Regions from separate parts of the Limnospira sp. genome, predicted to be linked through region 2. Evidence: riboswitches for the same ligand, from Rfam matches in the RefSeq annotation. Region 2 holds a riboswitch; the other holds the start of a gene.
What was found. A riboswitch is a leader RNA that binds a small molecule or an ion and turns the genes downstream of it on or off. The one in region 2 is predicted to bind cobalamin.

Region 1: linked by a shared signal. The riboswitch ahead of ACTIE0_RS18590 (energy-coupling factor ABC transporter permease) and the one ahead of cobW (cobalamin biosynthesis protein CobW) in region 2 are both predicted to bind cobalamin.

What each region holds. Positions count from the first base shown of each region.
Region 1 is NZ_JBIMLI010000127.1:208-5,829, reverse strand. Features, by position in the region: gene ACTIE0_RS18610 (sensor domain-containing protein) at 1-521, shown strand, start outside; gene ACTIE0_RS18605 (energy-coupling factor ABC transporter ATP-binding protein) at 529-1,380, opposite strand; gene cbiQ (cobalt ECF transporter T component CbiQ) at 1,364-2,167, opposite strand; gene ACTIE0_RS18595 (energy-coupling factor ABC transporter substrate-binding protein) at 2,168-2,476, opposite strand; gene ACTIE0_RS18590 (energy-coupling factor ABC transporter permease) at 2,485-3,240, opposite strand; cobalamin riboswitch at 3,261-3,421, opposite strand; gene ACTIE0_RS18585 (glycosyltransferase family 2 protein) at 3,465-4,391, opposite strand; gene ACTIE0_RS18580 (argininosuccinate synthase) at 4,514-5,622, shown strand, end outside.
Region 2 is NZ_JBIMLI010000013.1:37,433-43,054, forward strand. Features, by position in the region: gene feoB (Fe(2+) transporter permease subunit FeoB) at 1-791, opposite strand, end outside; gene ACTIE0_RS04120 (ferrous iron transport protein A) at 819-1,487, opposite strand; gene ACTIE0_RS04125 (chlorophyll a/b-binding protein) at 1,702-1,911, shown strand; gene ACTIE0_RS04130 (hypothetical protein) at 1,960-2,202, shown strand; cobalamin riboswitch at 2,309-2,454, shown strand; gene cobW (cobalamin biosynthesis protein CobW) at 2,597-3,649, shown strand; gene ACTIE0_RS04140 (DpnII family type II restriction endonuclease) at 3,984-4,967, shown strand; gene dcm (DNA (cytosine-5-)-methyltransferase) at 4,954-5,622, shown strand, end outside.

The DNA of each region.
Region 1 (5,622 bases), on a different contig from region 2:
TGATGAGTGTTAACCTGTCTTCTCAGCAATTTACTAATGATTTAAGTCGGCGCATTAGCAAGATTTTAGTTGAGACGGGGGTGGCGGGTTCGGAGTTAAAATTAGAGATTACAGAAACGGCGATTATGAATGACCCGGAATTAGCGATCGCCACTTTACAACAACTCAAACAACAACAAATCAAAATTTGTATTGATGACTTTGGTACAGGTTACTGTTCGTTGGGTTATCTGCATAAATTCCCAGTAGATATCCTCAAAATTGACCGCTCATTTGTTAGTCAAATTCCCGAAGGTGAGGATAAGCGGGAAATTGTCCGGGTCATTGTGGCTTTGGCTGAAAGTCTGAAGATGGATGCGATCGCCGAAGGTATTGAAACTGCCGAACAACTCCACCATTTACAGAATTTTAAGTGTAAATATGGACAGGGTTATTTTTTCTTCCGTCCCCTCAATTGTCAAGCGGTAGAAGCATTATTAAACCATGATCAAAGGGGATTACCACTACCTGCCCAATTTTAACCAAATTTTAAGAATTTGACCGCCAATAGCGATCGCGTATCTGTTGCTGAATCTGATTTAACTGTGGTTGAGATAAAGCCATATTCTCAGCTTGTAACCAATTAATTAAATCCCCCACTAAAGGAACCCCCAAACCTAAATCTTGGAGTTGTTGACTTTGACTAAAAACGGCTTCTGGTGTACCTTGAAAAGCCAGTTTTCCCCTATCAAGTACCAAAACCCAATCCGCCCAGGCTTCGACAAAATCCAAATTATGAGTAGCGATAACCACAGTAGTTCCTCGCTGTTGAATCTGATTTAATAAGCAGTGAAAATTAGTAACTTGATAGGAGTCAAGATAAGCCGTAGGTTCATCCAAAAACAAGAGTTGTGGCTGCAACACCATTATATCAGCAATTGACACCCTTTTTTTCTGCCCCAAACTCAGATAATTAATCGGGAAATCCGCCAAACCCACTAAATCAAATTCAGCCAAAATTTGGCGCACCCGTTGAGCAATTTCTGAGGTAGATAAACCCAAATTACACAAGCCATAGGAAATATCTTCTGACACGGTAGTTGCTACTAACTGCTGTTCAGGATTTGGGAACACTAAACCCACCTTTTGGCGCAATTGATTCAACCATCGCCGTTTATATTGTAGCGGTTGACCTCGCCAACTAATCACCCCGGACTGAGGACGATATAACCCATTAGCTAATCGAAATAAGGTAGTTTTTCCGCAGCCATTACGTCCAATGACAGCATAACGCTGATATCTACCAAATTGACAAGTGATATTTTCCAGAGTTGGCTGCTGACTACCGGGGTAAGTATACTGAACATTATCAAATTCTAGTAACTCAAATTCCGATGACATACAACCATCCAATAATCACCAATAATAGTAGACAACCACAACATCCTTCCCAGGTATATCGAGGGTTGGATTGATGGCGAGAAACCGACCAAACCCGCAACTCTCCGTTAAACCCCCGCGCGGTTAATCCTAAACAAATTTGTCGATAATTTTCTAGGGTTTGTTGGAGTAGTTGACTGGTGACAATTCCTAAACTGCGGATTGTAGTTTTCCAGTCACCATAACCGATACGAACCTGTTGAGCGATTAATAATTGACTAGCGGTTTCAGTTAACATAAAAATAAACCGATACATTAACATTAATAGTTCTGTGATTAAACTGGGACAGCCAATCTTACGGAAAATTCTAATGATTTCGACGAAGGGGGTAGTGAGTAAAAGAAAATACATACAGGAGCTTAAAACTAGGGAGCGAGTTAGTAGAAAACCAGCTTGTTGCATTCCTTGATTACTGAAATATATCAAGATATTACCTAGGTTAAATTCCCAGATAATATCAGTTTTAATTAATTCAATATTAGCTGAATTAACCACCCCCAATAGTAAGGCGGGAATGCTAGTTAACCAAAAACTGAAGGGGATGGCTTGCAATTTCAGATAAATTCCTAGGGGAATTTTAGCGTAAATCACGACCCAAATTGTCACCCAAATGGTGATCAATATTTGCAGGAGGGGGGGAGCCGCCAAACTGAGACAAAACAGGATGGCGGCAAAGGCTAACTTATGTTCTGAGGGTAAATACCTTAACCGATTGGTATAGGCGATCGCATCAATTTGATGGTACATTTAGGATGAGCGATTTTTGCCTTGTTTACGGCCTTTATATAAGCCAATCACATAGCCGACGATACCCGCACCAATAGCAGCTTGAGAAACAAATAACAGGCTCTCAATTTCGCCACTGGGAACTTCTAAGATAGGTTCAAACCAGGGTTGATAATTGGGTTGAATTTCGCCGATGAGATTTTCGGCTTGTTCATCGGCTCCCTCATAATCTCCTCGGATAAAAATTAGCGGCGTTACCGATAAAATAACGACAGCTAAAATCATCCACAAATTGCCATTTTTTACAGGTTTATCAGAAGTTGGTGTCATGATTTTACTTAGCTATTAGCTTTCCCAATTTTCAAGGTTTGCAGTTCTTCTGAGGCGTAGGACTCTAACCAATTCCAAACTACCAGCGTTAATAGTCCCTCACTAATTGATAGGGGAATTTGAGTGACTGCAAAAATCCCCGCAAATTTGATAAAGGAAGCCATAACCCCCCCAGAAGCAGCCGGAAAAGCTACGGCTAACTGTATGGAGGTAATTAAATAAGTGGCTAAACTTCCCAAGGCTGCTGCGAAGAAAATACCTAACTTTTGTTGGTTAAATTGGCAGAATAGTTGATAAATGCCATAGGCAACCCAAGGGCCGACAATCGCCATAGAAAATACATTAGCTCCCAAGGTAGTTAAACCGCCGTGAGCGAGTAATACGGCTTGGAAAAGTAGGACTAAACTGCCTAAAACTGTCATCACTGACGGTCCGAATAAAACCACTCCTAATCCGGTTCCGGTGGGGTGAGAACAACTCCCTGTAACTGAGGGGATTTTTAGAGCTGACAGGACAAACGTAAAGGCTCCTGCTAGGGCAATTAATAGCTTTAGTTCGGGGTTGTTTCGGGTAATTTTGGTGAGTTTTTGAAAACCAATAACCCAGAAAGGGATGATTAACACCCACCAAAAAATTGCCCAGGTAATAGGTAAAAAACCTTCCATAATGTGCATTGCTTGAGCTGGAGTGGCTGCACCTATTACCAAATAAAATGTTAACCCAATCATGGCGATTAGGTGTATCATTCGATGATTTTTGCTCATCTGTACCTCGCAGATTTGTGAGTGAGAAATAACTATAGGCGGGCATCCTGACTCACAGATGGGGTGGACAAATTAGCCGGAAATCTGATTACAGTTGCGGGACAGCGCCGGATTTACACCGAACTTTCCCCATTACTCCTAGTGGCTGTTCCCCACTAGAACCTATAGTTGGCGCTATTGTATCATGTGTAGGTCAACAGTGAACCAAGCTGGCAAATATTTAATTAAGTTTGCTCTCGCCTGGCCCAATATTGTTGGACGGCTTGGACGTTATACCAATTTAAAAAAATCCGAGAAATTTCTAAGGCTAATTGAGGCTGACCACGATTAATTAACCACTGTAAAAAATGCGCCATGGTCCTTTCATTGAGTTGACCTCTTAGGGATAAAATGCCCCAGAGTATCCGATGCAAAATGGTCATTTGAATCATCATTTTGACTGACCAGGTAGGATGTTTTTGATAGAAAACTACCCCCATTCTGCCTCTTTGTTTTTCTTTTTCAATTAGGGCGGGTATTTGGTCTAAGTTAAAGGGGGGATGCCAATGATATCCGACGGCGGCGGGGCATTTGATTAATTTTAAGCCTAATTTTTTTAGCCTAACTCCTAGTTCCAGGTCTTCCCAACCATAAAGCTGAAATTTAGGGTCAAATAATCCGGCTTCGATTAGCCAATGGCGGGCGATCGCCACATTTCCGGTGGCAAAATAAGCGGCAGAAAAATCGGTGATTTTATAGGGTTCTGTGGTGGGATTTTCAAAATTGCAGGTATTCACAACTCGACCATAGGTAAAGATGCGATCGCTTTTTTGAGAGTTGGCAATTAAGGCGGTAGCGTGAGCGGCAAGAAAGCTATCAGTTACCACCAAATCACTATCGATAAAAACAATCAGATCTCCCCTCGCCTGTTCAACTCCCAAATTTCGCGCCGCCGCTGGTCCCTGGTGGTCTTGCTGGTAGATGCGAAGATGGGGAAATTCGAGGGTGTTAGTTCCCAACCATTCCACAGTCCCATCAGTGGAACCATCATCGACTAACACCACCTCATAGCCAGTCACGGCGGCGCTATAGGTTTGATTTTCCAATGCTCTCAGACACTTCTGTAAAATCGGCAAACGGTTATAGGTAGGGATAACAACGCTAAAAAACATATATTTTCTGGGACAGTTGGCGATGCTCTGCAACTATAACCTAATTGTTACAGCCTTACTTTTCAATGGTGGCGATTGGGGTGATAATGAAATGTTTGTTGATCTAGGAGCTTTGGTAGATTATGGGTCGCGCTGAAAAAGCTGTACTTGCCTACTCTGGTGGTGTAGATACCTCTGTCTGTATTCCTTATCTCAAAAATGAGTTTGGGGTAGCTGAAGTAATTACTGTGGCGGTTGACTTGGGACAAGGTGATGAACTAGGACCAGTGAAACAAAAGGCCCTCGACTCTGGCGCGAGTGAGTCTTTAGTGATTGATGTACAACAGCGATTTGTACAGGAGTTTGCTTTTCCGGCTATTCAAGCTAATGCTTTGTATGAGAACCGCTACCCCCTGGCTACGGCTTTAGCACGTCCTTTGATTGCTCAGGTTTTGGTGGAAGTTGCCGAAAAATACGGAGCAGATGCGATCGCTCACGGTTGCACGGGAAAAGGCAATGATCAGGTCCGCTTTGATGTCTCTATCGGCGCTCTCAACCCTAATATTAAGATTTTAGCTCCGGCTAGGGAATGGGGTATGAGTCGGGAAGAGACGATCGCTTATGGGGAAAAATTTGGCATTTCCTTCCCCGTTAAAAAGTCTTCCCCCTACAGTCTCGATCGCAACTTGCTTGGTATGGCGATCGAAGCTGGACCTCTGGAAGACCCCTGGGTTGAACCCCCAGAGGATGTCTATGGGATGACTAAAGCGATCGCTGATACTCCTGACCAGCCAGAATATTTAGAAATTGGCTTTCAATCTGGCATTCCTGTTAGCCTCAATGGGGAAGCACTCAACGGCGTTGACCTCATCTCTCGCTTAAATGCGATCGCCGGAAACCACGGTATCGGACGCATTGATATGATCGAGAATCGTTTGGTAGGTATTAAATCTCGGGAAGTTTACGAATCCCCTGCCATGGTTGTACTCATTCAGGCTCACCGAGATCTTGAAAGTCTGGTTCTCACTTCTGATGTCACCCGCTATAAACGCGGTATTGAGGAAACCTATAGCCAAATTGTCTATAATGGCCTCTGGTTTAGTCCCCTCAAAGGTGCGATCGATGCCTTTATCAAACAAACTCAAGAACGGGTCAGCGGCACTGTACGGGTCAAACTGTTTAAAGGCAATTGCAACATTGTCGGTCGCCAGTCTGACAAATCCCTCTACAGCCTTGACCTGGCTACTTACGG
Region 2 (5,622 bases):
TAGCGCGCATCAGCAATCAATAAGTCGATATCTTCTCCCAGGGTTTGGTGTATGCGGTGGCGGTGGGTGGCAATTTGCTTAACGACATCTTGATTAACCAAACTTTGGCGATCGTCATATTGCAATAAACTGAGACTTTGCCAACGATAGTCTGGGGGTAAGTAGTTATATTGTTGGGCTATAGATTCGGTAATTTCATTGAGGGCGGCTTCGATAAGGGCTGGATAGGCGACTTTAGCTTGGGGGCGGTCTGCCATAAGTATGGCATCTCGGACAATTTCCCGCAGTTGTTCTACCCCTCGCCCAGAACTAGCACTCATGGGAATTACCGGACAGCCTAAGCGATCGCCTAATTGTTGGGCATCAATGGTAATTTGCCGCTGCTGGGCTATATCTATCATATTCAGGGCGATCGCGATCGGCAAACCCATTTCCAGCAGTTGGGTGGTTAGATACAGATTTCGCTCTAGGTTGGACGCATCTACGATATTGATAATTAAGGTGGCTTCACCCGATAGTAAATAGTCTCGCGCTACCTGTTCATCTAATCCAGTGCTGGCATCTTCCACGTCCAGAGAGTAAACCCCTGGCAGGTCAATCACCTTGATGGCCTGGTTTTGATAACGATAGCTTCCCTCTTTCCTTTCTACGGTAACTCCGGGCCAGTTACCTACCCGCTGATTACTACCAGTTAAAGCATTAAATAGGGTCGTTTTCCCACAGTTAGGGTTTCCCACCAAAGCAATACAGGACATCGCAGCCTTATTATCGGTTTGGCGGTTCAGTTCCATAGACTGACTCACAATTTTGTTCCTCCTTTAGGATGGGTTGATCAATGCCACCTGGAGGGCATCTGCTTCGTCTTTGCGTAAACTCAGGTTAAATCCCCTGACCTCAATTTGGGTTGGGTCTCCTAAAGGTGCGTGGCGTTTGACTGTAAATTCCACCCCTGGAGTTAATCCCATGGCTAATAATTTCCGTTTGTAGCTACGGGCGGCGGGGTCATAACCAACCACCCGCAACCGAGAACCGATCGCCGCATGGCGCAACTGCACAACATTAGTCTTATTCATTGATGAGAGTTTCCTTTTCGACTGGGTGAGGTTTTCTGTGGCGACCTGAATATTCTCAGCCATATCTGCCCCCAGTCCTAAGCGATGGTCGCCTAGGGCGATAATCACTGATCCACTGGTTGTGGAACTAATGACATTTAATTCTACACCTGGCATTAACCCCATCCCCATTAGACGGGTATTGCCTCCGGCACAATTGAGAGCAACTATATATAAGCGATCGCCTACCTTCGCCTCGGACAAAGCAAAGGTTCCCGGAATTGATGATTCGCCCACTACAACCAATGATTCTGGTGATTCACTTATGGTGCGAGCATGACCAGTGTTGTCTTTGAGGTAAGTAAATCCTGACCAGCTTGAGCCACCATCAAAGCCGTTCACGGATACATCGGCACAGTAGTTATCATTGTCCATAATCTATTGGCTCTCTGTTGAGCTAATTGAGAATTAATTTTAATTAATACCATGTAACTAAGTAAAAATCCCATTGTTAATAAATTTTTAATAAACCCCCTTGTTTGGAAAAAGCACAAAATTATACTACAAAAATTAATTTTGTCAACCCCTTGCAATATTTGTTTGCAGTGTGTTACATTTGTTTACAAGAAGTCAGAGAGGCAAAAATACTATGGTTCGTGGACAAATTATGGAAGAAGGTGGACGCGCAAATGTTTACGCGATCGAACCCCAAGTATATGTAGAGGAAGCGCAACAATTCGGTTTCAACAAATACGCAGAGAAACTCAACGGACGACTAGCTATGATCGGGTTTATATCCGCCCTAGCCTTAGAAGCATTAACCGGACATGGTGTAATTGGCTGGTTAACTAGCCTGTAAAACCCAGATTTTGTCAACCTATAATTCAGTAGCATTTCGGAGACTTGTATGAAAACAGATTTTAACTTTCCTAACAAATACTTAATCGGACCTGTAATCTTTCGACCGGACTTTAACAGTACCTCAGAAGTAATTACAGCTAACCAAGCCTGGTCTTTATTCTTCACAGGTGGTCAGGAAGACAAAGCCCTTGGTTATAATGCAGAATACGGCAGGTTTTTTACAAATTTACTGATGGCGATCGCCGTTAGTGGCGCTATTGGGGCTTTGATTTTCACTAACTTAGTCTAAGTCATCAAATTTACCTATCTCTCCCTATTCACTAATAACAAACCGTCCCTGTTTAGAAATAAGCAGGGACTTTTTTGGTTTTTCCCCGAATTCGCCCAACCTGTGATAAGATATTCCCGATATCGGTTCTAAGGGAAATCAGCCCTTAGAGGAAAGGGGGAAAGTCCGGTGTAAGTCCGGCGCTGTCCCGCGACTGTGATGGGACTCTGTTAGTCTCTCAGTCAGAATGCCCGCCGATAAGTAACCTATTGTTGATTCATCTGCGAGGTATGGATGATGGTTGATTTAGTATTTTCACAATCTAAATATCATAGCGATCGCCCATCTAAACTCTAGGAAAATCTCAACATTTATAGATAGCAAATCGCTATAATTTCGGAGGAGTCAAAAAACCGTGCATAAAATTCCTGTAACCATTATCACCGGATTTTTAGGGGCTGGAAAAACCACCCTGATCCGCCATTTACTGCAAAATAACCAAGGTCGTCGGATCGCGGTATTAGTCAATGAATTTGGCGAAGTAGGTATTGATGGCGAAATCCTCAAATCTTGCCAAGTTTGTGACGAAGAAGAAACGGAAACTAATATCATCGAATTAGCGAATGGTTGTCTGTGTTGCACCGTCCAGGAAGAGTTTTTGCCGACTATGCAAGAACTACTTAAACGCCAAGATGCGATTGATTCGATATTAATAGAAACCTCTGGTTTGGCTTTACCAAAGCCACTGGTTCAAGCCTTCCGATGGCCGGAAATTCGCACGAAAGCGACGGTAGATGGTGTGATTACGGTAGTTGATAGTGAAGCCCTAGCCAATGGTCAACTGGTGGGAGATTTAGAGGCTTTAGAAAAGCAGCGTCAAGCGGATGAAACTTTGGAACATGAAACACCAATCGAGGAGTTATTTGAAGACCAGTTAGCTTGTGCTGATTTGGTACTTTTGACGAAAGGCGATCGCATTGATCGAGAGTCTCAAAACCGGGTTCAACAATGGCTAAAACAGGAGTTAACCCCAGGAGTGCAGGTGGTTTCCTGTCAGCAAGGGAAAATTTACCCTGACATATTATTAGGCTTTAATGCAGCGGTAGAAGACCATCTGGACAGTCGCCCTAGTCACCATGACCAGGAAGAAGAACACGAACACGATGATGATATCAATGCTGTGCATTTAGTCTTAGATCCAGTTAAGGACTCCGCCAGTTTAGTTAATCAATTAAAAGCGATCGCCCAGCAGTGGGAAATCTACCGCATCAAAGGTTTTATAGCCGTAGCAAATAAACCCATGCGGATGGTAGTTCAAGGAGTCGGAAACCGATTTGATACCTTCTTCGATCGCCCCTGGAAAGCCGACGAACCTCGCCAAACTCAACTGGTGTTTATTGGTCGTAGTCTTAATCAAGAACAAATAGCCACTTCTTTGCAGTCAGAAACCATGGCGTTAAACAGGTAGAAATCTTATCAATTTTGGTGATTTTAATAATGCGATCGTCCTTATTTAAACAGTAGTAAAATTCACAGCGTCGCCAAAATAGCCCCAATACAACCACACTTTACGCTACTTTCCGTCTCGTCTCCATCCCACCTTCTCCTCCTAATACCATATTGCGTCCCCCAGGTATTCCCCATCTAGTTCACTCTCTAAGTCATGATAGGTTTACCTTTGGATACCCACATTTGATCAATGGTTCGCAAATTCTGACAGAAAAACTGTTTAATCATCTATGGTTCAAAAACGAACAATTGAGGAATTGCATCAGTCAGCATCTTTATTCTAGCCAAAGTTTTTGGTTCAACAACAACTCGAACAGAGTATTATCCCGGTGCTGATTGAAACCCAACAGCAGTTTCTCTCAATTCTAGCCTTGGAATTAGAAAATCCCCTAGATATATTTACCACTTTAGAAATATCAAAGCTCTCTGCTAATTTATTCCTCAAACACCTTCTGATCTTAGCAGATTTTGGAGGTGAAAAACTACAACGTTTAAATCAAGAGTTTGATTTATTGTTCCCCGATGGAGAATTAGAGTATATTTGGAACAACACTCAATTTTGTTATCGTTTTCAGGTGTTACCCATATCAGGAATATTATCAAACCAAAAACTCAACGTTTCCAGCCAGAAATTACTGTTAAGGAAACAAACTCTGTCTGAAGTTTATAAAGATATTATTGTCGTCCTCCTGTTTGCTGGAGATTCAACAAATCCTAAAATTTCTGGCATTTTTAAGACTTGGGGATGTCAGATTGGACAATTAATGGGTAAGTATGATGAACTTTCCGAGTTTATACGCCAGCGTTATATTTATCTAAGCCGTATTACCGCAGGAGCTAAAAGTAATGATTTAGGTCAGCTTTTGCAACGTCATATATATCAATATTTAGGTAAAAATTTAAATCAAAATGATATTAATATCAACCTCAATTCTACCATCCCTGGAGTCAGTCATAAGCAAACAGGAAAAAGAGACACTAACTTTGATATTGTCGTAAGTAAAGGTGAAAAATATATAGCAATTGAAATTAGCTTTCAGGAAACCACAAATAGCACAATTGAGCGGAAAGCGGGTCAAGCAAAATCAAGATTTGAGCAGATTGATGGCTTGGGTTACAAGATTATTTATATTATTGATGGAGTCGGTAACTTCCAACGCCAATCTGCTCTGAATACCATTGATGAGTATAGCCACTTGCTTCTGGCATTTTCTGAGTCAGAACTGAATTACTTACACTACTTTATTCTCGACTTTATAGAAAATGAAAACCGTTAAATTTATAGATTTATTCGCCGGAATTGGGGGATTGCGCCTCGGCTTTGAACAGGCGCTTGAGTCTTTAGGTTGCATTCCTGATTGTCTCCTCAGTAGTGAAATTGATGGGGATGCTAGACAGGTTTATCAAGCTAACTTTTCCGAAACTCCCCAAGGCGATATTCAGACCATTCCCTCCCTTCCCCCCCATCATGTTTTGCTGGCTGGATTTCCCTGTCAAAGTTTTTCATACGCCGGGAAAAAAGCTGGTTTTGGAGATACACGGGGAACCTTGTTTTTTGAGATTTTACGTCTCATGGATAGCCAACAACCCCAGGCTTTTATTTTTGAGAATGTTCGCGGTTTAGTCACCCATGACCAAGGGAAAACTATCAACACAATTCGCCAAAAAATGCAAGAGCGTGGTTATAGTTTTGACCTATTTTTACTGAATAGCTCCAACTATGGTGTTCCCCAAAATCGCGTCCGAGCCTATATGATGGGTGTTCTGAACCAAACCCCTCACTTCAACCTAGTGTCAGATTTGGGTGCTAAGGATTCTCACTCTTATGAGTCCGGTCAACTGTCTCTATTTTCTGCGCCTAAACCTTCCTGTAAAGTCAGAGATATTTTAGAGGATAATCCCCCCCACCATTATGATTGTTCTGCGGAATTT